Regions from separate parts of the Duganella sp. GW822-FHT06D06 genome, predicted to be linked through region 2. Evidence: predicted binding sites of a transcription regulator. Region 2 holds the regulator's gene; each other region holds the start of a gene.
The links. Region 2 encodes sigma-54, which starts transcription at its own class of promoters, with help from an activator protein. Its sites were predicted from a motif close to TGGCANGNAANCTGCTTT; they were not measured.

Region 1 (10,383 bases), on a different contig from region 2:
CCTTGCCCAGGGTGCCGGTGATGATGTCGATGCGGCCCATGACGTTGTGGTGCTCGTGGGTGCCGCGGCCGGTCGCGCCCATGAAGCCGGAGGCGTGGCATTCGTCGATCATCACCAGCGCGCCATACTTGTCGGCCAGGTCGCAGATCCGGTCCAGCTGGGCGATGGTGCCGTCCATCGAGAACACGCCGTCGGTGACGATCACTTTATGGCGCTTGCCGGCGGCCGCCTGCAGCTGCACTTCCAGGTCGGCCATGTCGTTGTGGGCGTAGCGGAAGCGCGCGGCCTTGCACAGGCGGATGCCGTCGATGATGGAGGCGTGGTTCAGCGCGTCCGAGATGATGGCGTCGTTCTCGTCGAACAGCGGCTCGAACACGCCGCCGTTGGCGTCGAAGGCGGCCGCGTACAGGATGGTGTCTTCGGTGCCGAGGAACTTGGAGATCGCCTGCTCCAGCTGCTTGTGCACGGTCTGGGTGCCGCAGATGAAACGTACCGACGACAGGCCGTAACCATACTTCTCAGTTGCCTCGATGGCGGCCTGCGCCACCCATTCCTGGCCGGACAGGCCCAGGTAGTTGTTGGCGCACATATTGATCAGCATTCGACCATCTTCGCTCGTCACTTCCGCGCCCTGGCGCGAAGCCAGAACGCGCTCTGGCTTGTAGAGGCCCTGCTCGCGCAACTGGTCGAGGTTCTGTTGCAGGCCGCTGAAGAAGCTGGTTTTAGCTGGAATGGTCATGATGGGTCCCTGTGTGTGGTACGATTTCACCGCAATTACACTGCCTTATGCGAAATCCGCTATGTCGAACTAAAATTCAATATATCGAATTTTACAGAACACCAGTGCACTGCGCAAGCCATGCGCGCGCAGCGATTCACTTGAAATTTAGCCTATCTGCCGAATAAAACAATGAAAACTCCCGTTTCGACGAATGCCCCTCCAGAAGTGGGCGCCGCGCTCCAGCGGCTGCGCCTGGCCCGTGGCCTGACACTGGAAGACCTGTCGCGCATCGCCGGCGTCTCCAAATCGATGTTGTCCCAAATCGAACGTGAGAAGGCGAATCCGACCATCGCCATCACCTGGCGGCTGGCCAATGCGCTCGGCGTGCAGATCGGCGAATTGCTGGCGACGGCCGAACGGCAGACGGAGACCGTCCGCGTGATCGAGGCGCACGAGATCCCCACCCTGCCCGGCCATCACGCCGGTTACGTGCTGCGCATCCTGGGTCCGCTGGAACTGGCCAGCAAGTACGAGTGGTATGAACTGACGCTGGCGCCGGGTGGCGAACTGGCTTCGCAGGGACACGATCCCGGCGCGCAGGAGCACCTGACGCTGCTGCACGGGACAGTGGAAGTGGAGGTCGGACCGGACAAGAAGAAGATGAAGCTGGGCAGCACGGCGCGCTACCCGGGGGACCAGCAGCACATCATCCGCAACGTCGGCAAGACCGAGGCGAAGGCGCTGCTGGTGGTGATACACCGTTAATTGCTACCAGTTCGATTCACGCTCCGGCGTGGAGCTGATGCGGTGGATAGCCAGGTCGGCGCCCTGGAACTCTTCTTCCGGGTCCAGGCGCAGGCCCAGCGTGGCCTTCAGCACGCCGTAGATGGCGAAGCCGCCCACCAGCGCGATCGCCACGCCGAGCAAGGTGCCGCCCAACTGCGCGGCGAACGACACGCCGCCGATGCCGCCCAGCGCCTTCTGGCCGAAGATCCCCGCCGCGATACCGCCCCAGGCGCCGCACAGGCCGTGCAACGGCCATACCCCCAGCACGTCGTCGATCTTCCATTTGTTCTGCGCCAGGGTGAACATCCAGACAAACACGGCGCCCGCGATGCAACCGGTGGCCAGCGCGCCCAGCGGGTGCATCAGGTCGGAGCCGGCACAGACGGCCACCAGGCCGGCCAGCGGGCCGTTGTAAACGAAACCGGGATCGTTTTTCCCCATCAGCAGCGCGACCAGCGTGCCGCCGACCATCGCCATCAGCGAGTTGACGGCGACCAGGCCATTCATCTTGTCCAACGCCTGCGCGCTCATGACGTTGAAGCCGAACCAGCCCACCGTCAAGATCCACGCGCCCAGCGCCAGGAAGGGAATCGACGACGGCGGATGGGCGGCGATGGCGCCGTTCTTCATGTAGCGGCCACGGCGCGCGCCCAGCAGCAGCACCGCCGGCAGCGCGATCCAGCCGCCGACCGCATGCACCACCACCGAGCCGGCGAAGTCGTGGAACTCGGCGCCAAACGCGGACGCCAGCCATTCCTGCACGCCGAAGCGGTGGTTCCAGACGATCCCCTCGAAGAACGGATAGACCAGGCCGACCAGCAGCGCGGTGGCGATCAATTGCGGATGGAAGCGCGCCCGCTCGGCGATGCCGCCCGAGATGATCGCCGGGATGGCGGCGGCAAACGTCAGCAGGAAGAAGAATTTAACCAGCTCATAGCCGTTCTTGGCGGCCAGCACCTCGGCCGAGGAGAAGAAATTGACGCCATACGCGATGCTGTAGCCGACGAAAAAGTAGGCGATCGTCGATACCGCGAAATCCACCAGGATCTTGACCAGCGCGTTGACCTGGTTTTTCTTGCGCACCGTGCCCAACTCCAGGAACGCGAAGCCCGCATGCATGGCCAAAATCATGATGGCGCCAAGCAATATGAACAATGCGTCGGCGCCGTCTTTGTATCCACCCATCAAAATCTCTCCCCAAAATAATGCAAAAATTAGTTACGAGTATCGATAAAAGCAATAATCGTTCCAATTTGGTGCAAATTTTAAGTACTTGATTTCAAGGTGTTTTTATTTTGTGCATGAACTTGCACCAAGGCCGTGCGCACCGAAATAAGGCGTCATTTTGGTGCGCACGGTATTTGTGGTCAGATCGGTGCGCCGGGTGGGATAAGGGGCATGGCGCGCAGTTTGACGCTGCGCGGATCTGTCAGGTAGGCAGTAATCAGCCCTGCCGCCTGCTTGCGGCTGTCGGCGGCAACCCCTTTGCCGGGGTTCTTTTGCAGCCATTGCGCCAGTTCGCGCGCGGCCTGGCGCACTTGCGCGTCGACCTGGGGGTGCAGCTTGCCGCCATCGAGCAGATGCAAGGTGGCGTCGATCACCACCCAGTTGGCCGCCAGTTGCACCGCCTCGCCGCCGGCCACGGAGGCCGGCACCGGCTCGCGCTTCCAGGTCTTTTGTAGCAGCAGCGACAGCACTTCCTGCACACCGGGCTGCTGCGCATCGCGCGCGTGCTGCCAGGCGACGCGGTTGATGCGGGCCGGATCGAGCAGGAAGCCGACGGTCTGCGCGGCGCCCGCCTCGGCGACCGAGAAGGCGTCGAACACCGTATCCATGCGGGTGGCGAAGTATTCGCGGCTACGCTCATGGCCCATCGCCGGTGGCGTCAGGATATCGAGCACGCCGGCCGGCAGCGCCAGGTATTCGGCGCGCAGGCTGTCCGCCAGCCGGTTCAGGGCTTGGCGCTGCACGGCGGCCGGCGTGGCCTTGATGCCGGCCTTGGCCAGGCCGGCCTTGACCTCGCCGCTGCTGGCGTAATCGAAATCGCCGCCGCCGATCAGGCGCGCCAGCGCTTCGCCCTGGTAGCGTTGCAGCAGGTAGACCGGCACCAGCCGCGCTTCCAGTTCGCCGATCTGCCGGGCATCCGGCAGCACGTCGACCGAGAAGGTCTGCAGCGCGCGTTGGCGCACGGCGCCAAGTTGGTCCCAGGTCTTGATCGAGTCCGGGCCGAAGTCCCACAACAAGCCGTCCGGATGGCTGGAGCCGGGCGAGCGGTCGTCCTGGTCGCCGGAGTACAGCATGCCGGCCGCGCGCGCGTCGGCGCGCAGCTTGGCCAGCGCGGCCTGTTCCTGCGCACCGCCGCCGAAATCGCCGTAGATGTATTTGACGATGTAGTCGTCCCACGGGCCGACGCCGACGCCGTAGGCGTCGGCGATATCGACATTGCCCTTGGCGTCCAGCTTGAGGATGGGATGCGGATAGTCCATCACCGAGCCATTGCCCATGCGGCTGGCCGCGAAGTTGTGGGCAAAGCCCAGCGTGTGGCCGACTTCATGGGCGGCCAGCTGGCGCAGGCGCGCCAACGCCATCGCCTCGGCCAGCTTCTGCTTGTCGGCCGGGGCGTTCTTGCCGTACGGCGCGAGCAGGCTCTCGGCGATCAGGATGTCCTGGCGCACGCGCTGCGAGCCGAGCGTGACGGCGCCCCGGATAATCTGGCCGGTGCGCGGATCGGCCAGCGCGTTCCCGTAGGACCAGCCGCGCGTGGCGCGGTGCACCCAGTGGATCACGTTGTAGCGGATGTCCATCGCATCCACGCCTTCCGGCAGAAGTTCTACGCGGTAGGCGTCCTTGAAGCCGGCCTTCTCGAAGGCGCTGGCCCACCATGAAGCGCCGGCGATCAACGCCGAGCGCACCGGCTCCGGCGCGCCACGGTCGACGTAGTAGACGATGGGCTTCTTGACGGTGCTGAGCGCCGCCGACGGATCGGTTTTCTCGAGGCGGTGCCGCACCTGCCAGTGCACGTCGATGCTGCTGGCGAGCGGCGTGGCGAAATCGTAGTAGTTGACGTCGAAGCCGCCGGAATATGGGTGATAAGTGCGCGGTTGCCAGCCCGCCGCAGGCAGGCGCACCATGCTGATGCGCTGGCGCAGCGACAGGCTGTTGGCGTCGGCCGCGACCTGGCGCACATACTCGGCTTGTCCGGGGCCGCCAAATGTCAGCAGCGCTTCCAGTTCGACGTTGTCGGGGAAGGCCTTGGCCTGCTCCGCCAGCACCGCGCTGCGCGCCGCATCGATCTGATACGCACCCTGCTTGGTGGCGGTCAGCCGCGCGCCGACGCCGTGGCGATCCGCCAGCAGGAAGCTGGAGAAATCGATCAGATGGCGCTCGCCTTCGCTGGCAAGGATTTCGCCGGACCACAGCACGCCGCTGGCGAACGATTCGGTGACGGCGGCGCGTTCATCCTTGTCGGCCGAGGCGGCGATGAAGTTGGTATTTTCCTGCACGAGGAACAGGCGCGCACCGTGCCTCTCGAAATGCACCATGCGCATCTCGCCCGGTTGGCCGCGGTCCAGGCCAACGTCGTTCGAGCCCAGCGCATAAGGCAAGGAACTCAATAACAGAAAGGGTTGCTGCAGCGCCGACACGGACAGCAGCACCCTGCCCTTGTCCGTGTCGCGCCACAGGTCGATGAAGCCCGGCTGCGCTTGCAGGCCGCGCGTGACATCGGCGATCTTCTTTGCCGAAGGCGCGGGCGCGCCTTCGGCGGCTGCCGCCAGCGCCGGCGCCGCCGGCGCCACGCCCAGCATCAGGATGGCGCACAGCAGCGGCCCGGCGACTGGCGCGGCCCTCACTGCTGGCCTGCCGCTTTGACGGCCGCCGTCGCACCATCCATCTTCAACGCCCGGCTCAGGAAGCCCCAGCGGTCCGCCACTTCCTCGATCTGCTTGGTGGTCGGCTTGCCGGCGCCGTGGCCCGCCTTGCTGTCGATGCGGATCAGGATAGGCGCGGCGCCCGCCTGGTCGGCCTGCGCGGTCGCGGCGAACTTGAAGCTGTGGGCCGGCACCACGCGGTCGTCGTGATCGGCGGTGGTGATCATGGTCGCCGGGTAGCAGGTGCCCTTCTTCAGGTTGTGCAGCGGCGAGTACTTGACCAGCGCCTTGAACTCCTCGGCGTTGTCGGACGAGCCGTAGTCCGAAGTCCACGCCCAGCCGATGGTGAATTTATGGAAGCGCAGCATATCCAGCACGCCCACCTGCGGGATCGCCGCCGCGAACAAATCGGGACGCTGCGTCATCGCCGCGCCGACCAGCAGGCCGCCGTTGCTGCCGCCGCCGATGGACAGCTTGGCCGGCGACGTCACCTTGTGCGCGACCAGCCACTCGGCTGCGCCGATGAAGTCGTCGAACACATTCTGCTTCTGCAGCTTGGTGCCGGCCGCGTGCCACGATTCGCCGTACTCGCCGCCGCCGCGCAGGTTGGCCATCACGTAGACGCCGCCCATTTCCAACCAGGCCAGGTTGGCGACCGAGAACGACGGCGTCAGCGACACATTGAAGCCGCCGTAGCCGTACAGGTAGGTCGGGTTGCTGCCATCGAGCTTCAGGCCTTTTTTGGAGACGATGAACATCGGCACCTTGGTGCCGTCGCGGCTGGTGAAGAACTCCTGGCGGGTTTCAAACGCGGCCGGGTCGAAGTCCACTTTCGCCTGGCGATACACGCTGCTCTTGTTGGCCTTCAGGTCGTAGCGGTAGATGGTGGTCGGGGTGGTGAAGCTGGTGTACGAATAGAAGGTCTCCGCATCGCCACGCTTGCCGCCGAAGCCGCCCGCCGAACCCAGGCCAGGCAGCTCGAGGTCGTGCAGCGGCTTGCCTTTGAGGTCGAACACCTTGACCACGCTGTGGGCGTCGCTCAGGTAGTCCACCAGCAGCTGGTTGTTGACGATCGACGCCGACACCATGGTGCTGGCGGTCTCCGGCACGATCTGCTTCCAGTTCAGCACACCAGGCTTGCGGGTGTCGATGGCGACGATGCGGCCGCGCGGCGCATTGCGCTCGGTGCGGAACCAGAACACCAGGCCGTCGTTGCCGATGAAGTTATACGATGCGTCGAACTCCTCCAGCAACGGCACCACCTTGGCGTCCTTGCGCGACAGGTCCTTGTAGTAGACGCGGTTCTTGTTCTCCGTGCCTTGCGAAGCGGTGATGATCAGGAAGCGGCCATCTTCGGTGACTTCGCCGCCGAAGCCCCAGTCCTTGTGGTCGGGACGGTCGTAGACCAGCGTGTCCGCGCTTTGCGGCGTGCCGATCTTGTGGAAGTACAGCTTCTGGAAGTAGTTGACGTCGGCCAGCTTGGTCGCTTCCTTCGGCTCGTCGTAACGGCTGTAGAAGAAGCCGGAGCCGTCGTGCAGCCATGCGGTGCTGGAGAACTTGACCCACTTGATGTGGTCATCGACGTCCTTGCCGCTGTCGATGTCGCGCACCTTGATCTCGTTCCAGTCGGAGCCGGAAGCGGCGGTGCTGTAGGCGAGGTATTTGCCGTTCGGGCTCACCGCCAGGCCGGCCAGCGCGACGGTGCCGTCGGCGGCCAGCGTGTTCGGATCGAGCAGCATGCGCGGCACGTCGGCCAGCGTCTTCATCGTGTACAGCACCGCCTGGTTTTGCAGGCCGTCGTTGCGGCTGTAGAAGTAACGGCCGCCTTCCTTGAACGGCACGCTGAAACGCTCGAAGTTCCACAGCTTGGTCAGGCGGGTCTTGATGGCGTCGCGGCCGGGGATCTGCGACAGGTAGTCCTGGGTCAGCTTGTTCTGCGCGACGACCCAGGCGTGGGTCTCGTCGCTGTTGGCGTCTTCCAGCCAGCGGTAGGGATCGGCCACCTTGACGCCATGGTAGTCGTCGGTCTGGTCGACGGTGCGGGTGACCGGGTAGTTCATGCCGGGGCCGGAAACGGCGCAGGTTTGGGCGGAGGCGCTGTGCGCCAGCAGCACGGCGGCCGCCAGGGCCGCGCATTTCAAATGCTTCATGCGAAAGTCCATAAGATCGAAGAATATTCGGAAGCGGCGGACCGGGCTACGGCGCCGCCGGCGTTCAATGACACGGGTGCTTACACCCCGCCACGCGGTCGATCATAGCTTGCTTTGTGACAAATAAGCAATGATAGGAATGCGTTATCGGCGTGTTTTATTCGGCGCGCAAGAGGGCGTCCGTGCTGACGATGCGGACGTCGTGCATCGCGTTCAGGTAGGCTTCCAGGTAGCCTTTGTGCGACGCGCCGACGACGACCAGGGTACGGCTGCCAGCTTGCAAGGCCGACGCCTCGCGGATGCTGGAGGCCATCCGCAAATTGCGCGCCTCCCAATAGCTGACGTAGCCGCGGCCGAAATGCTGGGGCGACGGCTCTTCCAGCGCCGCGCCGAAGTCGCCGCGGAAGACCTGCTCGGCGGCGCCGGCGCTGTTATACGCCCGGTACAGCGCCAGCACGCCGGCCGGTGTCGCCAGCCCGTCGCGCAGGGCGTCGTCCTGGCGCTTGCGCGCCGCGTTGTACGGGTTATCCCAGGCTTTCATGATCGCCGCGCCGTAGGCTTTTTCATCGGCGACGTTGGAGTCGGCCGTGTGGTCATCCATCGGGTACACCCGCTCATGGCCGCAGCGGGCCGCCAGGGCGGCGGCGATCAGGTAGTCTTCATTGCGCTTCAGGCGCAGCCCGTCCAGGATCTCCACCAGCTTGTCGTTCAGGCCGTCGCCGGCGTGCCGCTCGCTGGGCGGCAGGCGCAGCCACTGCACCGTTGCGGAGGCGGGTTCGCCGGCCGCCAGCAACAGCGATGCCAGCTTGCGCCGCTGTCCGGCCGTCGGCGCCGCCGGCCACGCGGCCAGCATCCGGTCCACTTGCGCGGTTGCGGCGGGCACGCCCAGGCCGGTGGCGCTGGCGGCCGGCGCCGGGTCCCAGCAATAGGTCTTGACGGTATCGTCATAGCGCTCGGGATAGCTGCGCAAATACGCGCACTGCGCCCCGGACAGCGCCTCGATGGCGATGGCCTTGGGCTGCCAGCCCGCGAGGCGGTCCATCAGCAGGCTCAGATTGACGGGATCGAAGGACTTCGGCAATTGCGACAGATGGGCGGTGCCAAGCACCATCAGCTCGTTCGGCTGTCCCCTTTGCAGCTTGAATGCGGCAGGCATGAACGCCGGAGCGGACAATTCAGCGGCGCTTAGGTTACCGTGAAATACGGCAGCAACAAAGATACCGGCGAGTAGACGCTGCATGGGGCCTCCTGGGATAATTGGAATCGCGCTAGCTTAAGGAGGCCGCGAAGTGGTGTAACAGACAATGCGACGTAATGCAGATTCAGCCAACCGAAATGCGAATTTCCGGGATGGAGCTGGATGGAGCAGGATGGGGCTCGCTGAAAATTCAGCTGCCGATATCGACGGCGTTGTAGTCCGGCGCCGCGTTTGCGGTCGGCGCCTGCCACTTCTCCAGCCACGCGATCAGCTGGTCGCCGGGGATCGGACGGCTCATGAAGTAGCCTTGCCCCTGGTCGCAGCCCAGGTCAGCCAGCAGGCGCCAGACGGCCTCGCTCTCGATGCCCTCGGCCACCACGCGCAGGCCCATGTTGTGGCCAAGGTCGATGGTGGAGCGGACGATCTTGGTGTCGCCGACGTCGTTCTCCATGTTCAGCACGAAGGACTTGTCGATCTTCAGTTCATTCACAGGCAGGCGCTTGAGGTAGGCCAGCGACGAATAACCGGTGCCGAAATCGTCGATCGACAGATCCACGCCCATGGCGCTCAGCCGCTCCAGCGTGTGCTGGGCGCGCACCGGGTCGTCCATGATGGCGCTCTCGGTGATCTCCAGACAGAACGAGCTTGGCGCCAGCTGGTAACGCGCCAGTGTTTCGGCGAACTTGGCCGGCAAGTCCTGGTCCAGCAGATCGCGCGTGGACAGGTTGACCGACACCTTGAGCGGATAGCCTTTGGCCGTCAGCTCCTGGCACAGCTGCGCCGATTTCTCCATCACCCAGCGGGTCAGCACGCGGATAAAGCCGGTCTGCTCGGCGAAGGGAATGAACTCGTCGGGGAACACATTGCCGCGCTCCGGATGCGCCCAGCGCACCAGCGATTCCATGCCCACCACCTCGCCGGTATCGAGCTTGATCTTCGGCTGCACATGCAGGCGGAACTCGTCGCGCTCAATCGCGTTGCGCAGCTCCGTCAACAGCGACAGGCTCTTCTCACTGGACTTGTCCATCGCCGCGTCGTACACCACGGCGCCGTCGTTGCGCTGCTTGGCAGCGTACATCGCCACCTCGGCCATGCTCAGCAAGGCCTCGCCGTCGTTGCCGTGTTCCGGGTAGCCGGCGATGCCCAGGCCGGCGCCGATGTCCACCGTCTGGTCTTCCAGCGACAGCGGCGTCTCCAGCGCCTGCAGGATCTCGGCCGCCATGCGCCGCGCGGAATCGAGGTCGGAAGCCGGCAGCAGCACCGCGAATTCGTCGCCGCCCAGGCGCGCCACCTGCGCCGACGATTGCCGCCGATTGGCCAGCAGCAGCTGCAGGCGGCCGGCCACCTGGCGCAGCAAGGCGTCGCCGAAGCTGTGGCCCATCACGTCGTTGACGTGCTTGAAGCGGTCCAGGTCCATCATCAGCACGAACACGGTTTCCTCGCGCCTGGCGGCATCGGCCAGCGCATCGTTCAGCAGCAGCACGAACTGCGCGCGGTTCGGCAGGTTGGTCAGCGTGTCCCAGTACGCCAGGCGGCGGATTTCCTGTTCGCGCTTGGCGATCCCTTCGCGCATGGCGTCGAAGGCATGCGCCAGCGCGCCGATTTCGTCTTCGCGGCTGGTGTCGATCTGGCCCTTGTAGTCGCCCTGCTCCAGGCGCT
Region 2 (10,383 bases):
TCACTTGCAGCGTCTTTTGCGCGAAGGCGCTGTCGTCGGTTGTCAGCGAGGCGACGATGGCGGGCACCGAAGCGGCGCCGAAGTGGCGATCGATGGCGGCGCGCTCGACGGCCAGCTTGCTGTCGCCGGCAGCATCCTTGAACGGCGCCGCGAAAGCCGCGATGGCCTCGGCCAAAACCGCGCCCGGAGTCGACTCAAGCAGCGCCGACAGCGCCGCCATTTCGCTGCCCGGCACAAAGTGATCGGCCAGCCCCGCGTGCAGCGCGTCGGCCGCACCGATGGTGACGCCGGTGACGCCCAAATAGCAGCCCAGCTTGCCCGGCGCGCGCGCCAGGAAATAGCTGCCGCCCACATCCGGGAACAGGCCGATGTTCACTTCCGGCATGGCCATCCTGGTCCGCTCGGTGACGATGCGCACGCGGCAGTCCGGACCGCCCTGCGCCACGCCCATGCCGCCGCCCATGACCACGCCGTCCATCAGCGCGACGTAGGGCTTGGGATAAAAATGGATCAGGTGGTTGAGCGCGTATTCCTCGGTGAAAAAATCTTCCACCAGCGCGCTGCCGCCCTGCGGCGTGGCGCGGCCGGCGTCGTAGAAGAAGCGGATGTCGCCGCCGGCGCAGAAGGCCTTTTCGCTGCTGCTGCGGATGACCACGGCGGCCACGCCGCTGTCGTCGCGCCACGCCATCAGCGCCTGCGTTATATCGCGCACCATCGCCAGCGACAAAGAATTCAAGGCCTTGGGCCGGTCCAGTGTGATGAAGCCGGTTCCGTTGCTGACGCTGGTGTGGACGTATTCGCTCATGAGGTGCTTGGGGTGGTGGAAAAAACCCTATTCTACTGCGAGTTGCGGGGCGCCAGATGCTCCAGCGGATTGGCCAGGTTGAGGTCGCCGCCGAGGCGCGGCTGGAAGTTGGCCTTGGCCGGCATCAGCTCCGCCCTGCCCTCGTGCCGCGCATAGATAATGGCGAACGACAGCTCGCTGGCGTTAGCCCGCTGCTGCGCGAAACCGGTGGCCTTTTCCATCGCCGACGGATCTTGCGCGGCGGCCAGCGTGTAGCGCATCAGCTGGTCCAGCTTGGCCGAGCGCAGGTCCAGGATGGACGCGCTCATCACCAGCGGCGCGGCCGCGAACACGTGGTAGTGCAAGGCCTTGGCCGCGCGCTCCATCTCCGCCGGCAGCGCACCGTCCGCCGCAACTTGACCCATCGCATGTTCGAACACCTTGCGGCCCCAGGCCAGGTAGCGCTCGTCGTGCGTGACGCCGCCCACCGCCGTCACCGCCAGGCCTTCCCAGTAGTAGTGGTTGTTGCGCGTGCCCCTGCGCGCGTCGGCATGCGCCATGGTGGCGTCGGCCAGCGTCTTGAACCAGGCTTCGATGGCTTGCTGCTGCGCCGGGCTGGCGGCCGGCTTGACGCGGGCGTAGCTCAACGCCATGCCGCCCAGGGTCCACTTGCGCACATACCAGGCCTGTTCGCTGGACAGCTTGCCCAGCAAGGCCTGTTGCCCGGCCCAGCTCTCCAGCCAGCCCAGCGCGCAGGCGGCGTCGCCCCGGCTGGCGTTTTTCGCCACCCCGGCCAGGAAGTCGTCGATCGGCTTGGTGTGGGCGATATTGCGCGCACGCAGCACCGGATCGATGACGGAATGGTGCGCATCCGAGTAATAGCTGTTGGCGTCGATGTCGATCACGGCCGGCGGCGGCGCGGTGCATGCCAGCGCGGCCGGCATCGCCAGAGTCAGCATCCATGCCGTAAATAGTTTAGCTCGTTTCATGCCACGCCCGTTGCAATGAGGAAAACGTTTACTCTAAACCATTTGGGCGCAAAAAAGGGCGCCTCTGCGCCCTTAGTTTGATGGTGCCGGGGCCGTTGTTATAGGGCGGCGGCAGCGGGTTCGTAGCTATCCGGGAGATGCTTGATCGCATCGTGGCCGTGCTCTTGGACCTTGGCTTTGTACTTCATGACCTGCCGATCCAGCTTGTCGATCAAGGTATCGATGGCGGCGTACAGGTCCTGGGACAGGCTTTCCACGTAGACGGTTTTGCCCGACATGCGCAGGTTGATTTCAGCCTTCTGGCGTTTCTCTTTCTCTTTGAGGTTATCTACAGTCAGGATGACAGCAATATCAATCACTTGATCAAAGTGGCGGGTGACGCGTTCCAGCTTGTTCTGCACGTATTCACGGATGGCCGAGGTCACTTCGAGATGATGTCCACTGATGGTGAGATTCATACACACTCCTAAAGATAATGTCGCTTCTTACGGTTAGTGCGGAGCCCATTAGCGCCGGGCGCGCAGGAACCAAGTAACTACAAAGATTTACGGAGACTGACTGGCGGGATCTTCAACGCTTCGCGATATTTGGCAACAGTGCGTCGCGCAATCACCATGCCTTGTTCTCCCAGCATGTCCGCAATCTTACTGTCGGATAAAGGATTTTTCGGGTCTTCTGCTCCTGTCAATTGCACAATGAGTGCGCGTATCGCCGTCGAACTTGCTTCTCCCCCCGCTTCAGTGGCGACATGGCTGCCAAAGAAATATTTCAACTCAAACATACCGTGCGGGGTCAGCATATATTTTTGAGTTGTTACACGAGAAATAGTGCTCTCGTGTAGACCCAGTGTATCAGCAATTTCGCGAAGCACAAGGGGGCGCATGGCAACCGCGCCATGGGAGAAAAAGTTCTTTTGTCGTTCTACTATCGCTTGTGCAACGCGCAAAATCGTGTCGAAACGCTGGCGCATATTCTTGATCAGCCACTTCGCTTCCTGCAGCTGCGCGCCCATCGCGCCCTCGCCTTTTCCCTGCTTGAGCAGGTTGGCGTACATGGCGTTCACCCGCAGGCGCGGCATGACGTCGTTGTTCAGGCTCACTTGCCAGCCGTTGCGCGCTTTTTTGACGATCACGTCCGGCACCACGTAGTCCGACACGTCCGACGCGAACGCCGAGCCCGGATGCGGATTGCACTGGCGGATGACGGTTTGTGCTTCGCGCAAATCTTCGTCGTCGCACAGCAGCGCCTTCTTCAATTTGTTGAAATCGCGCTGGGCAAACCAGGTCAAATGATTTTCAACGATGGCCAGCGCCATGCGCCGCGTGACCATCGGAATGCCCGGCAAGCGCTTGATCTGCAGCGCCAGGCATTCGGACGCGTTGCGCGCGCCCACGCCCATCGGGTCGAAGCTTTGCAGCATCGACAAGGCGGTCTGCAATTCGTCGAGCTCCAGTTCCAGCTCTTCCGGCAGGCGGGCCAGGATTTCTTCCAGCGATTCTTCGAGGTAGCCGTTTTCGTCCAGCGCGTCGATGATCAGCTCGACCAGCGCGCGGTCGCGCATCTCCAGCACCGTCACCCGCATCTGCTCCATCAGGTGCTCGCGCAAGGTGCAGTGGCTGGCCTCCAGTTGCGGCCGCGAGTCCTCGTCGTCGGGCGCCTTGCTGCGGCCGGCGTCGCTCCAGTCGACGTCGGCGTCGCTGCTGGTGCTTTCGGTGTCGGCGGCCGGGCCGTCGTAGTTGTCGGCGTCGGCGGCCGGCGCCTCTTGGGTGTTGGGCGGGCCTTCGGGCGGCGCGTCGCCGACCGGGGCTTGCTGGCTGATGGCGCCGTCCGACAGCAGCCGCAGCGAGCGGTCCAGCGGGTCGTCGAGGCGCTCCAGCAGCGGATTATCGGTCAGCAGCTGTTCCAGTTCCTGGTGCAGCTCCAGCGTCGACAACTGCAGCAGCCGGATCGACTGCTGCAACTGAGGTGTCAGCGCGAGGTGCTGCGACGTGCGCAGTTGCAAAGACTGTTTCATGGGTTTTACATACGGAAGTGTTCGCCCAGATACACGCGACGCACCGATTCGTTGGCGATGATGTCGTCTGGCCGGCCTGAAGCCAATACCGTGCCCTGGTTGATGATATATGCGCGGTCGCAGATGCCCAGCGTTTCGCGCACATTGTGATCGGTAATGAGGACGCCGATGCCGCGTTCCTTGAGGAAGCGCACGATGCGCTGGATCTCAATCACGGCAATCGGGTCGACCCCGGCGAATGGTTCGTCGAGCAGCACGAAGCGCGGATTGGTCGCCAGTGCGCGCGCGATCTCCACGCGGCGGCGCTCGCCGCCCGACAGCGACAGCGCCTGGTTCTCGCGCAGCTTTTCGATTTGCAAATCGGCCAGCAGGGTATTGAGCCGTTCATCAATGGCAGCCTTGGATAAAGGCTTGCCGTCCACTTTTTGAATTTCGAGGACGGCGCGGATATTTTCTTCCACCGTCAGCTTGCGGAACACCGACGCTTCCTGCGGCAGGTAGGACAAGCCGAGCGAGGCGCGGCGGTGGATCGGCAGCGACGAGATATCGGTGCCGCTGATATCGATGCTGCCGGCGTCCGACGGCACCAGGCCGACGATCATGTAGAACGAGGTGGTCTTGCCGGCGCCGTTGGGGCCGAGCAGGCCCACCACTTCGCCGCATTCGACTTGCAGGGACACGTCATGCACGACCTGGCGCTTGCCGTAGGTCTTTTGCAGGCCGCGCACGATCAGGGTGCTACCGCAGGATGGCTCCATGCTTACTTCTCCGTGGCCGGCGGCGTCGATGCGGCCGGTGCCGGCGCGGCCGGACGGATGGTCGGCTGGATCACCATGGTGCCACGGCCGGCGCCCGGCTTGCTGACGCCGGAGACGTTATTCTTGACGTCGAAATGTTCGGTGCGGCTGTCGTAGGAAATGAACTCGCTGTTGACTTCGCTGGTCATGCGCGCGCCTTCCAGCTGGCGCACCCGGGCTTTCGAGAACAGCTTGACCAGGTCGGTCTTGTCGCTGTACTCGATGCGCTCGGCTTCGCCCTCGATCCACTGGTCGCCGGCGCCGTCGCGCTTCTGGCGGAAGGTCGACAGCGTCCCCGGCGTGCTGGTCAGCACGACGAAGTTATAGCCTTCGGGATCGGTGGTCACCACCGCCTTCGGCGACTTCATCAGCAGCGTGCCGCGCGTCAGCACGACATTGCCGATCAGCGTCTTGATCTGCTTGACGTCGTCGATTTGCAGGTCGTCGTAATCGATCTTGGTCGGCTTGTTGGCATCCGCTTTTTCCGCGTGGACCGCGCCGGCCGCCATCAGCAGCATCGCCGCCGAGAGTATCAGTTTCTTCATCGTCATTCCATTCATCATCATTGTTTCCTCAATGGCCGGCGCGCGGCGGCATCGTCAGCTGTCCGCGTCCGCCCAACTGCACTTCGCGGGTGGCGTTATTGGCCTTCATGCCGACGCCGTTGGCGGTGGCGTTGCCCATTTCCAGCGCCACCGGGCTGGCGGTTTCCATCCGTTCTTCGTCCGGATACACGGTCAGGGTCGGCGTGGTCATGCGCATCGCCTGCGCCTGCGGCCCGGCCGGGCGCACCACGTCCACATTACCACTGAGCTTGACGCGCGTATTGCCCTGATCGACAAAAGCGGTGTCGGCGTGGATATTCATCGGCGGCTGCCTGCCGGCCAGGCTGTGCACATACGGCTTGTCGATGACGGAGGTATCGTCGACCGGCCGGTGGGTCAGCTTCTCGCCGGAGATAATGTAGGCCGGCTGGCCGGTCTTGTTCATGCGCACCATGCTGAAGCGGTCGATGATGTAGTCCGGCTCGTTGCGATGCTGGTCCACCTGCGCATCCTGGCCGGCCTGGTTGACCACCTGCACCAGCCAGAAGCTGCCGACGGCGACAAACACGCCGACCATCATGATGACGGTCAGCTGCCAGCGATGGGCTGTTTTTTTACGCATGGGCTATCCTCGTCAAACCAGGAATTGCGCCATCACGCGCTCGTACGTGCCCTGCGCGTGCAGCAGCAGCTCGCACACTTCGCGCACCGCGCCGCGGCCGCCGGCGGCCAGCGTGGCGTGGTGGGCACGCTCCAGCACTTCGGCGCGGCCGTTCGGCACGGCGACGGCGAAACCGACGCGCGTCAGAATCGGCAGGTCGACCACGTCGTCGCCGATGAAGCCGACCTGGTCGGCGGTGAGGCCGGTCTTTTCCAGCAGCGCCTTGAACGGCGTCAGCTTGTCGTGGCCGCCCTGGTGCAGGTGGACGATGCCGAGGTCGGCCGCGCGTTTGATCACCTGCGGCGAGGTGCGCGCGCTGATGATGGCGGTCTGCACGCCGGATTCCTGCAGCAGCTTGATGCCCAGGCCGTCGTGCACGTTGAAGGTCTTCAGCGCCTCGCCGTCGGCGCCGTAGTGCAGGCTGCCGTCGGTCAGCACGCCGTCGACGTCGAAGATCATCAGCTTGACGCGCGCGGCGCGTTCCACATAGGTCAAGTCCGTCATCAGATCACCTTGGCGCGGGTCAGGTCGTGGATGTGCAGCGCGCCGACCAGCTTGCCGTCGGCGTCGGTCACCAGCATCTGGTTGATGCGGAACTGTTCCATCACGGCCACGGCGTCGACCGCCAGTTTTTCCGGTGAAATGCTGCGCGGGTTGGCGTGCATCACGTCGCGGATCACGACCTTGGTGAAGTCCTGGACCTTCTCGATCATGCGGCGCAGGTCGCCGTCGGTGAACACGCCGATCGGCTGGTCGTCGGCGTCGACCACGGCGGTCATGCCCATGCCCTTCTGCGTGATCTCCAGCAGCGCGTCGGTCAGTTTGACGTCGGCGGTGACTTTCGGCACGGCGTCGCCGCTGCGCATGACGTCGCGCACATGGGTCAGCAGGCGGCGGCCCAGCGCGCCGCCCGGATGGGAGCGGGCGAAGTCTTCTTCCTTGAAGCCGCGCAGGTCCAGCAGTGCGACGGCGATGGCGTCGCCCAGCGCCAGCGTGACGGTGGTCGAGGTGGTCGGCGCCAGGTTCATCGGGCAGGCTTCCTTGGCCACGGCCACGTTCAGGTGCACGTCGGCGATCCCGGCCAGGCTGGAGCCCGGCTTGCCGGTCATGGCGATGACCTTGCTGCCCATGCGCTTGACCACCGGCAGGATGGTCATCAGCTCGGCGCTTTCGCCGGAGTAGGAAATGGCAATAAAGGCATCGTCGGCGGTCACCATGCCGAGGTCGCCGTGGGCCGCTTCGGCCGGGTGCACGAACAAGGCCGGGGTGCCGGTCGAGGCCAGGGTGGCGGCGATCTTGCGGCCGATATGGCCGGACTTGCCGATGCCGGACACGACCACGCGGCCCTTGCAGTTCAGCAGCAGTTCGATGGCCTGCACCACGCTGTCGTCGGCGTCCATGCGGGCGTTCAGGGCGGCGATCGCCTCTGCTTCGTTCTGCAGGGTGTCGCGGGCCAGCCGCAACGCATGCGCGGCCATATTTGCGTCAAAAGCTTTCAGCATTGTTTTTTCATGGGTTACACTCATGCCCAAGTATAGCCGAATTGAGAAAGCAAAAAACTTGCCAGTTACAACATAACGCCCGCGGCGTTCGACAAACAACGAAATAATCGCATTGAATCACAAACACTGGCTATGTTGATATGACGTTTTCACCTTTGGAATTAACCTTGTTGTTGCTGGGCAGCGCGGTGCTGGGCGTCGTCGCTTTCCGCATGATGCATTTGCCGCCGATGCTGGGTTACCTGGCGGTCGGCATCCTGATCGGCCCCCACGCGCTGGGTCTGGCCGAGTCGAGCGAAGCGTTCCACTCGCTGGCCGAATTCGGCGTGGTATTCCTGATGTTCTCCATCGGGCTGGAATTTTCCCTGCCCAAGTTAATGGCCATGCGCGGCATCGTGTTCGGGCTGGGCATGGCGCAGGTGGTGCTGACCATCGTCGCCACCATGGTGTTCGGCTGGGCCATCGCCACCCAACTACCGTCGGGCATCCAGATCGGCTGGCAAGCCTCGTTTGCGCTGGGCGGCGCGCTGGCCATGTCGTCGACCGCCATCGTGTCAAAAATGCTGACCGAGCGGCTGGAGCTGGAGAGCGTGCACGGCCGCAAGATCATCGGCATCCTGCTGTTCCAGGATCTGGCCGTGGTGCCGCTGCTGATTTTGATACCCTCGCTGGGCCAGCGGCCGGACGCGCTGGTCGAGACGCTGGCCTGGGCCGGCGTCAAGGCCGTGATCGTGCTGGCGCTGCTGCTGTTCTTCGGCCAGAAGCTGGTGCGCGGCTGGTTCACCATCGTGGTCAAGCGGCGCTCGCAGGAGCTGTTCATGCTGAACCTGCTGTTGATCACCCTGGGCGCGGCCTGGATCACCGAGCGCGCCGGCCTGTCGCTGGCGCTGGGCGCCTTCGTGGCCGGCATGCTCATTTCCGAGACCGAATACAAGCACCAGGTGGAAGAGGACATCAAGCCCTTCCGCGACGTGCTGCTGGGGCTGTTCTTCATCACCATCGGCATGCTGCTCAATGTGCGGATGGTGATGGCGCACTGGTGGCTGGTGCTGGTGCTGCTGGCCGGGCCGGTGCTGCTCAAGTTCGCGCTGATCGCCGGCCTGGCCAAGCTGTTCGGCGCCTCGGACGGCGTGTCGATGCGCACCGGCCTGGCGCTGGCGCAGGCGGGCGAGTTCGGCTTCGTGCTGCTGAACCTGGCGGGCGGCAGCCATCTGATCGACCCGTTCATCATCCAGGTGGTGCTGGCGTCGATGGTGCTGTCGATGCTGGTGGCGCCGTTCATCATCGCCAAGTCGGACCAGATCGTGATGAAGGTGTCCAGCAACGAGTGGATGATGCAGTCGCTGGCGCTGACCAAGATCGCCAGCCGCACCATGTCGACCAACAAGCACGTGATCGTGTGCGGCTTCGGCCGCAGCGGGCAAAGCCTGGCGACCCTGCTGGGCGAAGAGAATATCGACTACCACGCGCTGGACCTGGACCCGGAGCGGGTGCAGGAAGCGCAGAGCGCCGGCCGCCACGTGTCGTATGGCGATGCGGCGCGGCGCGAAAGCCTGGTGGCCGCCGGCATCTACCGCGCCAGCGCGGTGGTGATCACCTACGCCAGCACGGCGTCGGCGCTGAAGGTGCTGCACCTGGTGCACGAGCTGGCGCCGGCCCTGCCGGTGATCGTGCGTTCCCACGACGACACCGACCTCGACCGATTGAAAGCGGCCGGCGCGGCGGAAGTGGTGCCGGAGCTGATGGAGGGCAGCCTGATGCTGGCCTCGCACGCGCTGGTGATGCTGGGCGTGCCCTTGCGGCGCGTGGTGCACCGGGTGCAGACGGCGCGCGAAGAGCGCTACGCATCGCTGCGCGGCTACTTCCACGGCGCCAGCGACGCCGGCGAGGAGGCCGACCTGGAGCGGTTGCATTCGGTCACCCTGAGCGGCAGCGCGGTCAGCGTGGGCAAGCCATGGAGCGAGATCGACGTGGCCGGCACGGGCGCCGAAGTCAGCAGCATCCGCCGCGGCAAAGGCCGGCTGGACGTGACGCCCGAGATCGTGCTGGAAGCGGGCGACGTGGTGGTCCTGCGCGGCACCGCCGAAGCCGTCAACCGCGCCGAGCAGCGCCTGCTGCGCTAACCCATGGGGGTCAAGTCTGACATTCGGACACGAGCTCTGCCGTAAGCAACGCTACGGCAGAGCTCGTGTCCGAATGTCAGACTTGACCCCGGGGTTCCGGGTCGCGGCTGACTACGCGGTTGCGGCCGGTTTCCTTGGCGACGTACAGCAAGCTGTCGGCATGCGCCACCCAGGCGCGCGCGACGGCCGCCGGATCGCCTTCGGCTTCGCCCGGATTCAGGCAGGCCACGCCGATCGATACCGTCACCGACAGCTGCAATTCCTGCGACAGGGCGATCATGCTGCCGGCCACGCTGGCGCGGATGCGCTCGGCCACGAAGGCGGCGCTGTCGAGGTTGGCGTCGATCAGCAGCACGACGAATTCCTCGCCGCCGAAACGCGCCAGCGCGTCCGAGGTGCGCAACTCGTTCTTGATGCGGATGGCCACTTCGCGCAGCACATCGTCGCCGCCGCCGTGGCCGACGGTGTCGTTGACGCGCTTGAAATGGTCGATGTCGATGTACATGAACGAGATCGGATACTGCTGGCGCCGCGCGCGCGCGATCTCTTCCAGCAAGCGCCGGTCGATGTAGCGCCGGTTGTAGACGCCGGTCAGCGAATCGGTCAGGCCGATGTACTTGAGCATCTCGTTGCTGATGACGTTTTCCAGGCAGATGGCGATGATCGACGCCATGTGCTCGATGAAATCCGTGCCCAGGCTGGGCGTGAAGCGGGTCGGGTCGCAGCTGCCCAGGTTCAGGCTGCCGATGATGCGCTTGTTGCGCAGCAGCGGCACCAGCGCCACGCTTTGCAGCCCGGCCGGCGGCCGCGGGAACGGCGTCGCATGGCGCCGCGCGTCGTACATGCCCAGCAGCGGCTTGGGCGTCGGCGTGTAGGCGTTGCGCTGGCCGAGGTCGCAACCCAGGTCGTCCAGCGTTTCAACAAAGATCAGTTCGGGGAAGTCCGCAAACACCACGTCCAGCTTGGCC
Region 3 (10,383 bases), on a different contig from region 2:
GAGCTTCTTGCGCGCGCGGGCGGCGGCGCCCTGGCGTTCGCGGTACTGCTCCAGCACCAGCGCGCTCGGGTTGGCGATCACCACGCCGGCGTCGCCGTCGATGATCAGCCAGTCGTCCTGCTCGATCAGGGTCGAGGCGCCGGACATGCCGACCGCCGCCGGGATGTCCAGGCTGCGGGCGACGATGGCCGTGTGCGAGTTCTGGCCGCCGACGTCGGTGACGAAGCCGATGAAGGAGCGGTCGCGGAACTGCAGCATGTCGGCCGGCGAGATGTCGTGCGCGACGATGATCATCTGCGCCTGGAAGCCGTCCTCGCCGGTGGTGGCGGGCAGGATCTGGGCGGTGCCCATCAACACCTTCAGCACGCGCTCGGCGACCTGCTGGATGTCGGCCTTGCGCTCGCGCAGGTAGGGGTCTTCGATTTCGTCGAACTGCGCCGACAGCTCGTCGATCTGGGTCAGCAGCGCCCACTCGGCGTTGTAGTGGCGGGTGCGGATGATGTCCAGCGGCGCTTCCGAGATCATCGGGTCGGACAGGATCAGCGCGTGGACGTCGATGAAGGCGCCCAGTTCGGTCGGCGCATCCTTCGGCAGTTCGTTCCACAGCGTCTGCAGCTCCTTGTGCACCTGCACCAGCGCCTGCTGCAGGCGCGACACTTCGGCTTCCAGGTGCTCTTCCGCCACCAGGTAGTGCTTGACGTCCAGCGCCGCCGGCGCCAGCTTGTGGGCGCGGCCGATGGCGATGCCGCGCGACACCGGGATGCCATGCAGCGTGAAGGATGCCATGGCCGGGCCGGTGGGGGTGCGGGGACGGCTGCGTTCCGCGGGCATTACTCGCCTTCGCCGAACTTGTCGTTGACCAGCGCCGTCAGCGCGGCGATGCAATCGCCCTCATCGGCGCCGTCGGCTTCCAGCGTGACCTTGGCGCCCTTGCCGGCGGCCAGCATCATCACGCCCATGATGGACTTGGCGTTGATGCGGCGCGCGTTGCGGGTCAGCCAGACGTCGCTTTGAAATTTTGCTGCCAGTTGGGTGAATTTGGCGGAGGCACGCGCATGCAAACCAAGCTTGTTGATAATCTCAAGTTCTTGTTGAATCATTTTTCTTTTGTCTCAATCAGAAATGCGCACTGCAAAAAATAATTCCGGAGTCAGGATTGCCCGACCCGGATTCGGTTATCGACGCGCACTGCCCCACTCTGCGCGCCGGCCAGGGCCATTTCCACCACCACGTCCAGCGCGTCGCGGCGGTAGGTGATGGCGCGCAGCAGCATCGGCAAACTGATGCCCGCGATCACCTCCACCCGGCCGGCGTCCGCCAGGCGGTTACAACAGTTGGCGGGCGTGCCGCCTTTGACGTCGGTGATGACCAGCACCCCGTCGCCGTCGTCGAGACGCTTGATCGCCGCCGCCGCCAGTACCTGGACTTCGCCGAGGTCCTGGTCGGCGATCACGTCGATCGCCTCCAGCCGCTCGGTGGGACCACGGAACACATGGGCGCAGGCGGCAATGAAGGCCTGTCCCAGTGGTGCGTGCGTCATAAGCAGTATGCCAACCATATTCTTAAACCGCCAGTAAGCGCGGACGTTTTTTTAACGTCCGCGCGTGTGTGTGTGAGTTATTTGCCCTGCGCGGCCGCTTCGACGGCGTCGACGAACAGCGCCGCCACCTGGAAGCCCGTTTGCTGGGTGATTTCCTGGAAGCAGGTTGGGCTGGTGACGTTTACTTCCGTCAGGCAATCGCCAATAACATCTAATCCTACCAGCAAGAGGCCACGGGCGGCCAGTATCGGGCCCAGGGTGTTGGCAATTTCATAATCGCGCTCGGTCAGCGGCTGAGCCACGCCGATGCCGCCGGCCGCCAGGTTGCCGCGCACTTCGCCGTTCTGCGGGATGCGCGCCAGCGCGAACGGCACCGGCTTGCCGGCGATCACCAGGATGCGCTTGTCGCCCTTGACGATCTCGGGAATATAGCGCTGCACCATGATGGTGCGGGCACCGTTGTCGGTCAGCGTTTCGATGATGGCGCCCAGGTTCATGCCGTCGGCCGCCACGCGGAACACGCCGGCGCCGCCCATGCCGTCCAGCGGCTTGAGGATGATGTCGCAGTGGTGCTTGTGGAAGGCGCGGATGCGCGCTTCGTCGGCCGTCACCAGGGTCGGCGAGGTGAACTGGTTGAACTGGGCGATGGCCAGCTTTTCATTGTGGTCGCGGATCGCGGAAGGCTTGTTGAACACCTTGGCGCCCTGCTTTTCGGCCAGCTCCAGCAGGTAGGTGCCGTAGATGTACTCCATGTCGAACGGCGGATCCTTGCGCTGGATGATGGCGTCGAACTCGCCCAGATTGGTTTCGTGGGCGGGCGCCGCGCGGTACCAGTCGTGGCTGTCGCCGGTGATGCTGATCGCGGCGGCGTTGGCGTAGACCACGCCGCTGTCCAGCGCCATGTCTTTTTGCTCGAAGGCGTAGACGGTGTGGCCGCGCTTGGCCGCTTCCACCATCATGGCGTAGGTCGAATCCTTGTAGGTTTTGAAACCGGCCAAGGGATCGGCGAGGAAAGCTATTTTCATGGGCGCATCCATTCTGGGTAATGCCTGATTTTAGCCGAGATTCGCCTGACGCACCGGGGGAGCGGACCAGTCCGCTCCCTTGGGGCTTAGTAGACTTCGGGGTTGGGATCGGTGCGTTCCATTTCCAGCGACGCCGCCAGCAAGGCCAGCCGCGCCACCACGCCGTAGACGTAGAAGCGGTTCGGCGCCGCCGTGCCCGGCTTGGCCTTCAAATCCGGCACCGCGTGCTGCTGGGCGAACGCCAGCGGCACGTACTGCGAACCGGGCGCGTTGAGGTTCTGGTCGATGCCCTTTTCCGCGTGCACGCGGTAGAAACCGCCCACCACGTAGCGGTCGATCATGTAGACCACCGGCTCGGCCACCGCGTCCTTGATGCTCTCGAAGGTCGGCACGCCTTCCTGGATGATGAAGTCGGTCACTTCCCTGCCATCCTTGATGACGATCATCTTGTCGCGCTGGGCCTGGCTCAAGTCCTTGATTTCACCGGAATCCTTGATCGTCAGGATGCTGGTGCCGTAGGTTCCGGCGTCCGGCTTGACGATCACGAACGGCTTCTGGTCCTTGATGCCGTATTCCTTGTACTTCTTCTTGATCTTGGACAGCAGCGCGTCGATATTCGCGGCCAGGCAGTCGTAGCCCTCGCCGGTGCGGAAATTGACGGCGTCGCACTTGGCGTGGAACGGGTTGAGCATCCACGGATCGACGCCGATCAGCTTGCCGAACTTCTTGACCACCTCGTCGTAGGCGTTCATGTGGTTGCTCTTGCGGCGTACCGCCCAGCCGGCGTGCAGCGGCGGCAGCAGGCTTTGCTCGTGGATGTTCTGCAAGATCTCAGGAATGCCGGCCGACAGGTCGTTGTTCAGCAAGATCGTGCAGGGATCGAAATCCTTCAGCCCCACGCGGCGGCCGTTGGCCGAGCGCACCAGCGGCTCGACCACCAGCATGTTGCCATCCGGCAGGGCCAGCGGGGTCGGCTGGGTGATCTCCGGCGACAGCGAGCCCAGTCGCACGTGCAGGCCGGTCTGGCGGAAGATCTGCATCAGCCGGGCGACGTTCTGCCAGTAGGTCGGATGGCGTTGGGTCACTTCCGGGATCAGCAACAGGTTGCGGGCGTCCGGGCAGTACTTGTCGATCGCGGCCATGGCGGCCTGCACCGACAGCGGCAGCATTTCCGTGGCCAGATGGTTGAAGCCGCCGGGGAACAGATTGGTGTCGACCGGCGCCAGCTTGTAGCCGGCATTGCGCATATCGACCGAGCAATAGAACGGCGGCGTGTGCTCCTGCCACTCCAGGCGGAACCAGCGCTCAATGGCTGGCGTTGCGGCCAGGATCTTTTCTTCGAGGTCGAGCAGCGGTCCGGTCAGGGCCGTGACAAGATGGGGAACCATGATTACTTCCTTAAATGATGCGGGAGGACGACCCTCCAGGCACGCAGAACATCAGATATTACCGTGCAGATACCCCAAATCGGGGCGAAAACCCTATTTTAAAGGCGGGAAATAAAAAAAGCGCCTCTTTTGGAGGCGCTTCTCGATGGGCCCGCCGTGGCGGGTCCACACAACATTAGCAATTATGCATGGTAGGCCGACTCGCCATGGCTGGTGATGTCCAGGCCTTCGCGCTCCTCTTCTTCCGGCACGCGCAGACCGATGACGATGTCGACCAGCTTGTAGGCGATCAGCGACACCACGGCCGACCAGATGACCGTGGTGCCGATCGCGGTCGCCTGGGCGGTGACCTGGGTGACGATCGAGTATGGATCGGCCGACATCTTGTTGGTGACGTAGTCGAAGATGCCCTGGCCGCCCAGCGATGGCGAAGCGAACACGCCGGTCAGCAGCGCGCCCAGGATACCGCCGACGCCGTGCACGCCGAACACGTCCAGCGAGTCGTCCGCGCCCAGCAGGCGTTTCAGGCCGTTCACGCCCCACAGGCAGATGACACCGGCCAGCAGGCCCATGATCAGCGCGCCCATCGGACCGACGTAGCCGCAAGCCGGGGTGATGGCCACCAGGCCGGCGACGGCGCCCGAAGCGGCACCGAGCATCGACGGCTTGCCTTTGACGATCCACTCGCCCAGCAACCAGGACATGGTGGCGGCGGCGGTGGCCAGCAGCGTGTTGACGAAGGCCAGCGCGGCGACGTCGCCCGCTTCCAGTGCCGAACCGGCATTGAAACCGAACCAGCCGACCCACAGCAGCGAAGCGCCGATCATGGTCATGGTCAGCGAGTGCGGCGCCATGGATTCGCGGCCGTAGCCGACGCGTTTGCCCATCATGTAGGCACCCACCAGGCCGGCAACGGCGGCGTTGATGTGCACCACGGTGCCGCCGGCGAAGTCCAGCGCGCCTTTTTGCCACAGGAAGCCGGCCTTGGCGGTTTCGGTCACCAGCGTCGCGGCATCCTTGATCGCGTCAGGACCGGTCCAGAACCAGACCATGTGGGCCACTGGCAGGTAGGCGAAGGTGAACCACAGCACGACGAAGGCCAGCACCGCGGTGAACTTGGCGCGCTCGGCGAAGGAACCGACGATCAGGCCGCAGGTGATGGCGGCGAAGGTCGCCTGGAACACCACGTACACGAACTCCGGGATGACCACGCCTTTGCTGAAGGTGGCGGCGGTGGAGAAGGTGGCCTTGGCCGGATCCCAGATACCGTTCAGGAACAGGCGGTCGAACTTGCCGATGAAGGCGTTGCCTTCGGTGAAGGCCAGCGAGTAGCCGTACACGCACCACAGCACGATGATCAGCGCGAAGATGGTGAACACTTGCAGCAGGATGGACAGCATGTTCTTGGAACGGACCAGACCGCCGTAGAACAGCGCCAGGCCGGGAATCGACATCATGATGACCAGGATGGTCGAGACCATCATCCAGGCGGTGTCGCCTTTATTCGGGACGGGGGCGGCGGCCGGGGCGGCCGGGGCGGCTTCCGCCGGCGCTACGGCGGCTGGTGCAGCGGCTGGCGCGGCGGCCACCGGGGCCGCTTCAGGCGCCGGGGCGGCCGCTGCGACAGCGGAGGCGACCGGGGCCGAAGCAGCCGGTTTGGCATCCTCGGCGTGCACCGGCGCCGACAGCGCGAACAGGATGGATACCCCAGCGAGCAACGTTGTTATAGTTTTCTTCATCAAGCTTCCCCTTAAAGAGCTTCGTTGCCGGTTTCGCCGGTACGAATGCGTATGACTTGTTCCAGGTTGTACACGAAGATTTTGCCGTCGCCGATTTTGCCGGTGCGGGCAGCGCCTTCGATCGCTTCGATCGCTTGCTCGACGATGGAATCGTCCACCGCCGCTTCGATCTTGGTCTTGGGCAGGAAGTCCACCACGTATTCCGCGCCACGGTACAGCTCGGTGTGGCCTTTCTGGCGACCGAAGCCTTTGACCTCGGTGACGGTGATGCCTTGCACGTTGATCGCCGACAGGGCCTCGCGGACCTCGTCGAGCTTGAACGGCTTGATAATGGCGGTAATCATTTTCATGCTGGCCTCGCTTAAAAGGTTTTGGAAATGGTCAGGACAGCCCCGGTTTTGGCCAGGTTCTTCCCATTCGGTCCGACGTAGGCTTTCGTGTCGGCATAGATCGCCGCCAATGCCACCGTCACGACGCCGAAATCCTTGGTCACGCCCAGCTTGTAGTCGGTGTAGCTGGAGGCGCCGTTGTGCTTGACGTTCTGGTGGCCGGCGTGCGCGTTCAGCACATAGCCGTCGGCCAGCTCGAAGTTGCCGGAGGCGTCGAGGTAGCCGCTGTTCTTGCTGTCGGCAAAGCCGAACAGGTTGGTCGTCGATTGCGAGTATTTCAGCGTGACCGGGCCGTAGCCGATCTGGCCGTACAATTCGAAGGTGTTGGCGCTAGGGTGCAGGCCATTCGACGGGTAGAAGTAGTACAGGCCGCCGACGTCATAGCTCACATCCTTGACGATCTCGCCGCGTTTGCCTGCGTACAGATCCCATTCGACATCGCCGTCGCCGCCGGCGTCCTTGGTCCACTTGATGGTGGACAGCCAGGTGCCGGCGTACAGGCCGGTAGGATTGTTGATGTAGTCGGCGCCGCCCTGCAGTGCAGGTTTCAGACGGGTTTGCGATACGCCGCGATAGCGGTAGTCGCTGACAATGGCCGCGTTGAAGCTGACTTCATTGTCCGGTTTCGCTTCCGCCGCGGGTGCCGCGTCTGCGGCGCGCGCCACGCCGGCGCTCATGGAGGCGAATGCTAAAGTCAACGCTGCGACCAGGGTGAAGTTCTTGCTCAAGCTTTTCATCGTTGTTTTCCTTGTGTAGTTGAACTTATTTAGCAGTTGCGGTTTAAAATCCTGTGTGTAGCGAAGCGGTGAATGCTTTCATAGCTTCTGTAGCAGAATGCGTGCCAGCTAATGTTGTCGTGGTGATAGCCGCCGTATCAACCAAGGCAACGGGACCGCATTTGAAAGAATGTGAGAATGGGATGGGTGCGGCGGTGATTTTGCCGATTTTCGCACCACATTAAGGCTGGAGTGCACTGCAATGGTGCAGTGCATTGCTGGCGAGATCAAGGAATATTATGGATATGAACACTTTTTTTAACGACTTGCAAAGCAAGATCAATCAAGCCATCGAAAACTCACCAGCAAAGGACATCGAGAAGAATGTGAAGTCGATGATGACCCAGGGTTTTGCCAAGCTGGACCTGGTGACGCGCGAGGAATTTGATGTGCAGGCGCAAGTTCTGGCCAAGACCCGCGCCAAGCTGGAAGCGCTGGAAGCGCGCCTGGCGGAACTGGAAGCCAAAGCCGGTCAATAAAGCAGGTCCGCGCCGCGCCCGTTTGGGCTAGCGCAAAGCACCACAGCGGGCCTGGGCTACGCTGGCGGCTGGTCTCCCCACTGGTCGTCCGCTAACCCATGAGCCTAGCCGTACTCAAAAGCCGCGCCCTGGCGGGCATGGAGGCGCAGGAGGTCAGCGTCGAAGTGCATCTGGCCAACGGCTTGCCGGCCTTCACCATCGTCGGCCTGGCCGACACCGAGGTCAAGGAAGCCAAGGACCGCGTCCGCGCCGCCATCCAGAACGGCGGCTTCGAATTCCCCGCGCAACGCATCACCGTCAACCTGGCGCCGGCCGATCTCCCCAAGGAATCCGGGCGCTTCGATTTGCCGATCGCGCTGGGCATCCTGGCGGCCTCCAAACAGATCCCCTCGTCCCGCCTGCATCAATACGAGTTTGCCGGCGAGCTGTCGCTGTCCGGCGAGTTGCGGCCGATACGCGGCGCGCTGGCGATGTCGCTGGCCACGCGCCGCGACGGCGGCACCCTGGCCTTCATCCTGCCGCTGGCCAATGCCGACGAGGCGGCGCTGGTCGGCAACGCCGCCATCTACCCGGCGCAATCGCTGCTGCAGGTGTGCAGCCATTTCGCGGCCAGGTCGGTCGAGTCCATGCTGTCGCGCCACGACTCGGCGCCGCTGGTGGCGCCGCTGGAGTATCCCGACTTTGCCGACGTCAAGGGACAGGTGTTCGCCAAGCGGGCGCTGGAGGTGGCGGCGGCGGGCAATCATTCGGTTTTGCTGGTCGGTCCGCCAGGCGCGGGCAAGACCATGCTGGCGGTGCGCTTCCCCGGCCTGCTGCCGGAGATGGCGGACGAGGAAGCGTTGGAAGCGGCCGCCGTGCAATCGCTGACGGGCGCCTTCCGCATCGAGCAATGGAAGCGCCGTCCGTTCCGCTCGCCGCATCACACTTCATCCGGCGTGGCGCTGGTTGGCGGCGGCAGCGTGCCGAGGCCGGGCGAGATTTCGCTGGCGCATAGGGGCGTGCTGTTTCTGGATGAATTGCCCGAGTTCGCGCGCAGCGTACTGGATGTGTTGCGCGAGCCGTTGGAGTCGGGCCGCATCACCATTTCGCGCGCCGCCCGGCAGGCCGACTTCCCAGCGCACTTCCAGCTGATCGCCGCGATGAATCCCTGCCCTTGCGGCTACGACGGCCACATCAGCGGCATCTGCCGCTGTTCGCCGGACATCATCCAGCGCTACCAGGGCCGCATTTCCGGTCCTCTGCTGGACCGCATCGACATCCAGACGGAAGTGGCCGCGGTCGATCCCGACATCCTAGCGGCGGACGCCAATGGCGAACCGTCACGCGTGATCGCCGCCCGCGTGCAGGCGGCCACCAACCGCCAACTGCAACGCCAGGGCAAGCGCAACCAATACCTGAGCACGCGCGAGATCGACCAATACTGCAAACTCGACCGCCCCGGCAAGGCCAGCCTGAAACAGAGCATGGAACACTTCCAGTGGTCCGGCCGCGCCTACCACCGCATCCTGCGCGTGGCCCGCACCATCGCCGACCTGGCCGGCAGCGAACGCATCCTTGAACCGCATGTCCGCGAAGCGGTCCAGTACCGGCGGGCGTTGCGCGACCGCTGATAACGCGACCGTGCTAAATTCTGCCGATCCCGGCGCTAAGCATCACCTCTTTGTTGGCCGTGCTGCTATATTGCTCGATGCCACACAACCTGCCGGGAATTCGATGACACGCCTGCCCCTCTACCTTGCCGCCAGCGCCTTGCTGGCCGGTTGCGCCACCAGCCAGCTGCCGCTGACCGACTTCACCGCCAACTCCGGCAACCCGCGCGCGCCGGAACAACTGGCCGTCACGTTCGAGCAGGCCGACCTGGCGCTGCGCGTCGATCCCGCCACCCGCAGCATCAGCGGCGACGCCGCGCTGACCTTCCTGGCCAGCGCGCCGCTGACCCGCATCGCGGTCGAGCTGGACCGCAACCTGCCGATCGATTACGCCAGCGTGGACGGCGTGCAGCTGGCGCCGTCGGCGATCAACAACCCGGACGGCCGCCTCTACCTGACGCTGCCGGCGCCGCTCGCCGCCGGCGCCCGCACCACCGTGCGCATCCGCTACCACGGCGTGCCGCACGTGGCCTCGCGCGCGCCGTGGGACGGCGCCTTTATGTGGAGCAAAACCGAAGACGGCCAGCCGTGGATTTCCACCACCGTCGAAGGCGAGGGCTGCGACCTGTTCTGGCCGTGCATCGACCATCCGCAAGGCAAGCCGAAACTGATCGACCTGCACATCAGCGTGCCGTCGCCGCTGGTGGTGGCCGGCAACGGCGTCGCGCTCGGCATGGACGAGAAGGACGGCTGGCGCACCTACCACTGGCGCGCGCAGAACCCCAGCACCTACGGCGTCGCCCTCAACATTGGGCCTTACGAGCTGCTGTCCGGCGAATACGACAGCCGCTACGGCAACAAGGTCCCGCTACGCATGTGGTATCTGAAGGGCCACGACAAGCAGGCCCAGGGCCTGTTCGCCGAGTTCGCACCGATGCTGGATTTCTTTGAAGCGCGCATCGGCCCCTATCCTTTCGGCGACGAGAAAATGGGCGTGGTCGAAACCCCGCACCTGGGCATGGAGCACCAGACCATCAACGCCTACGGCAACGGCTACGCCAAGTCGCCGTTGGGCTACGACTGGCTGCTGCACCACGAGCTATCGCACGAATGGTTCGGCAACCAGATGACCAACGCCGACTGGGACGATATGTGGCTGCACGAAGGCTTCGGCAGCTATATGCAGCCGCTGTACCTGGAGCACCTGCGCGGCGACAGGGAATTCCAGGCCGAGCTGTTCACCCAGCGCAAATCGCTGCTCAACAAGGTGCCCGTGGTCAGCGGCAAGTCGAAGCGCATCGAAGACGTCTACGACGACAAACGGGGCGGCCCCGGCAACGATATCTACACCAAGGGCTCGCTGATCCTGCACACGCTGCGCAAGCTGATCGGCGACGACGCCTTCTTCCGCGCCACGCGCCGCATGGTCTACGGCACCGAGACACCCAAGCCGGGCAG

Region 1: a site for sigma-54 is predicted at 2,741-2,758, ahead of AC1RMD_RS07885 (ammonium transporter). Genes of this name have one in related genera too.
Region 3: a site for sigma-54 is predicted at 6,908-6,925, ahead of AC1RMD_RS29510 (TorF family putative porin). Genes of this name have one in related genera too.

The regions. Positions count from the first base shown of each region.
Region 1 is NZ_JBXALQ010000003.1:386,124-396,506, forward strand. Features, by position in the region: gene kbl (glycine C-acetyltransferase) at 1-739, opposite strand, end outside; gene AC1RMD_RS07880 (XRE family transcriptional regulator) at 911-1,486, shown strand; gene AC1RMD_RS07885 (ammonium transporter) at 1,490-2,692, opposite strand; gene AC1RMD_RS07890 (zinc-dependent metalloprotease) at 2,875-5,358, opposite strand; gene AC1RMD_RS07895 (prolyl oligopeptidase family serine peptidase) at 5,355-7,526, opposite strand; gene AC1RMD_RS07900 (DUF5694 domain-containing protein) at 7,684-8,682, opposite strand; gene AC1RMD_RS07905 (putative bifunctional diguanylate cyclase/phosphodiesterase) at 8,915-10,383, opposite strand, start outside.
Region 2 is NZ_JBXALQ010000014.1:98,075-108,457, reverse strand. Features, by position in the region: gene AC1RMD_RS22975 (enoyl-CoA hydratase/isomerase family protein) at 1-805, opposite strand, end outside; gene AC1RMD_RS22970 (alginate lyase family protein) at 838-1,773, opposite strand; gene hpf (ribosome hibernation-promoting factor, HPF/YfiA family) at 1,872-2,231, opposite strand; gene AC1RMD_RS22960 (RNA polymerase factor sigma-54) at 2,309-3,787, opposite strand; gene lptB (LPS export ABC transporter ATP-binding protein) at 3,793-4,545, opposite strand; gene lptA (lipopolysaccharide transport periplasmic protein LptA) at 4,548-5,129, opposite strand; gene lptC (LPS export ABC transporter periplasmic protein LptC) at 5,158-5,751, opposite strand; gene AC1RMD_RS22940 (KdsC family phosphatase) at 5,764-6,294, opposite strand; gene AC1RMD_RS22935 (KpsF/GutQ family sugar-phosphate isomerase) at 6,294-7,292, opposite strand; gene AC1RMD_RS22930 (monovalent cation:proton antiporter family protein) at 7,433-9,415, shown strand; gene AC1RMD_RS22925 (GGDEF domain-containing protein) at 9,492-10,383, opposite strand, start outside.
Region 3 is NZ_JBXALQ010000026.1:39,542-49,924, forward strand. Features, by position in the region: gene ptsP (phosphoenolpyruvate--protein phosphotransferase) at 1-786, opposite strand, end outside; gene AC1RMD_RS29480 (HPr family phosphocarrier protein) at 831-1,100, opposite strand; gene AC1RMD_RS29485 (PTS sugar transporter subunit IIA) at 1,151-1,558, opposite strand; gene gshB (glutathione synthase) at 1,618-2,565, opposite strand; gene gshA (glutamate--cysteine ligase) at 2,652-3,953, opposite strand; gene AC1RMD_RS29500 (ammonium transporter) at 4,136-5,692, opposite strand; gene AC1RMD_RS29505 (P-II family nitrogen regulator) at 5,704-6,042, opposite strand; gene AC1RMD_RS29510 (TorF family putative porin) at 6,054-6,818, opposite strand; gene AC1RMD_RS29515 (accessory factor UbiK family protein) at 7,097-7,336, shown strand; gene AC1RMD_RS29520 (YifB family Mg chelatase-like AAA ATPase) at 7,435-8,946, shown strand; gene AC1RMD_RS29525 (M1 family metallopeptidase) at 9,050-10,383, shown strand, end outside.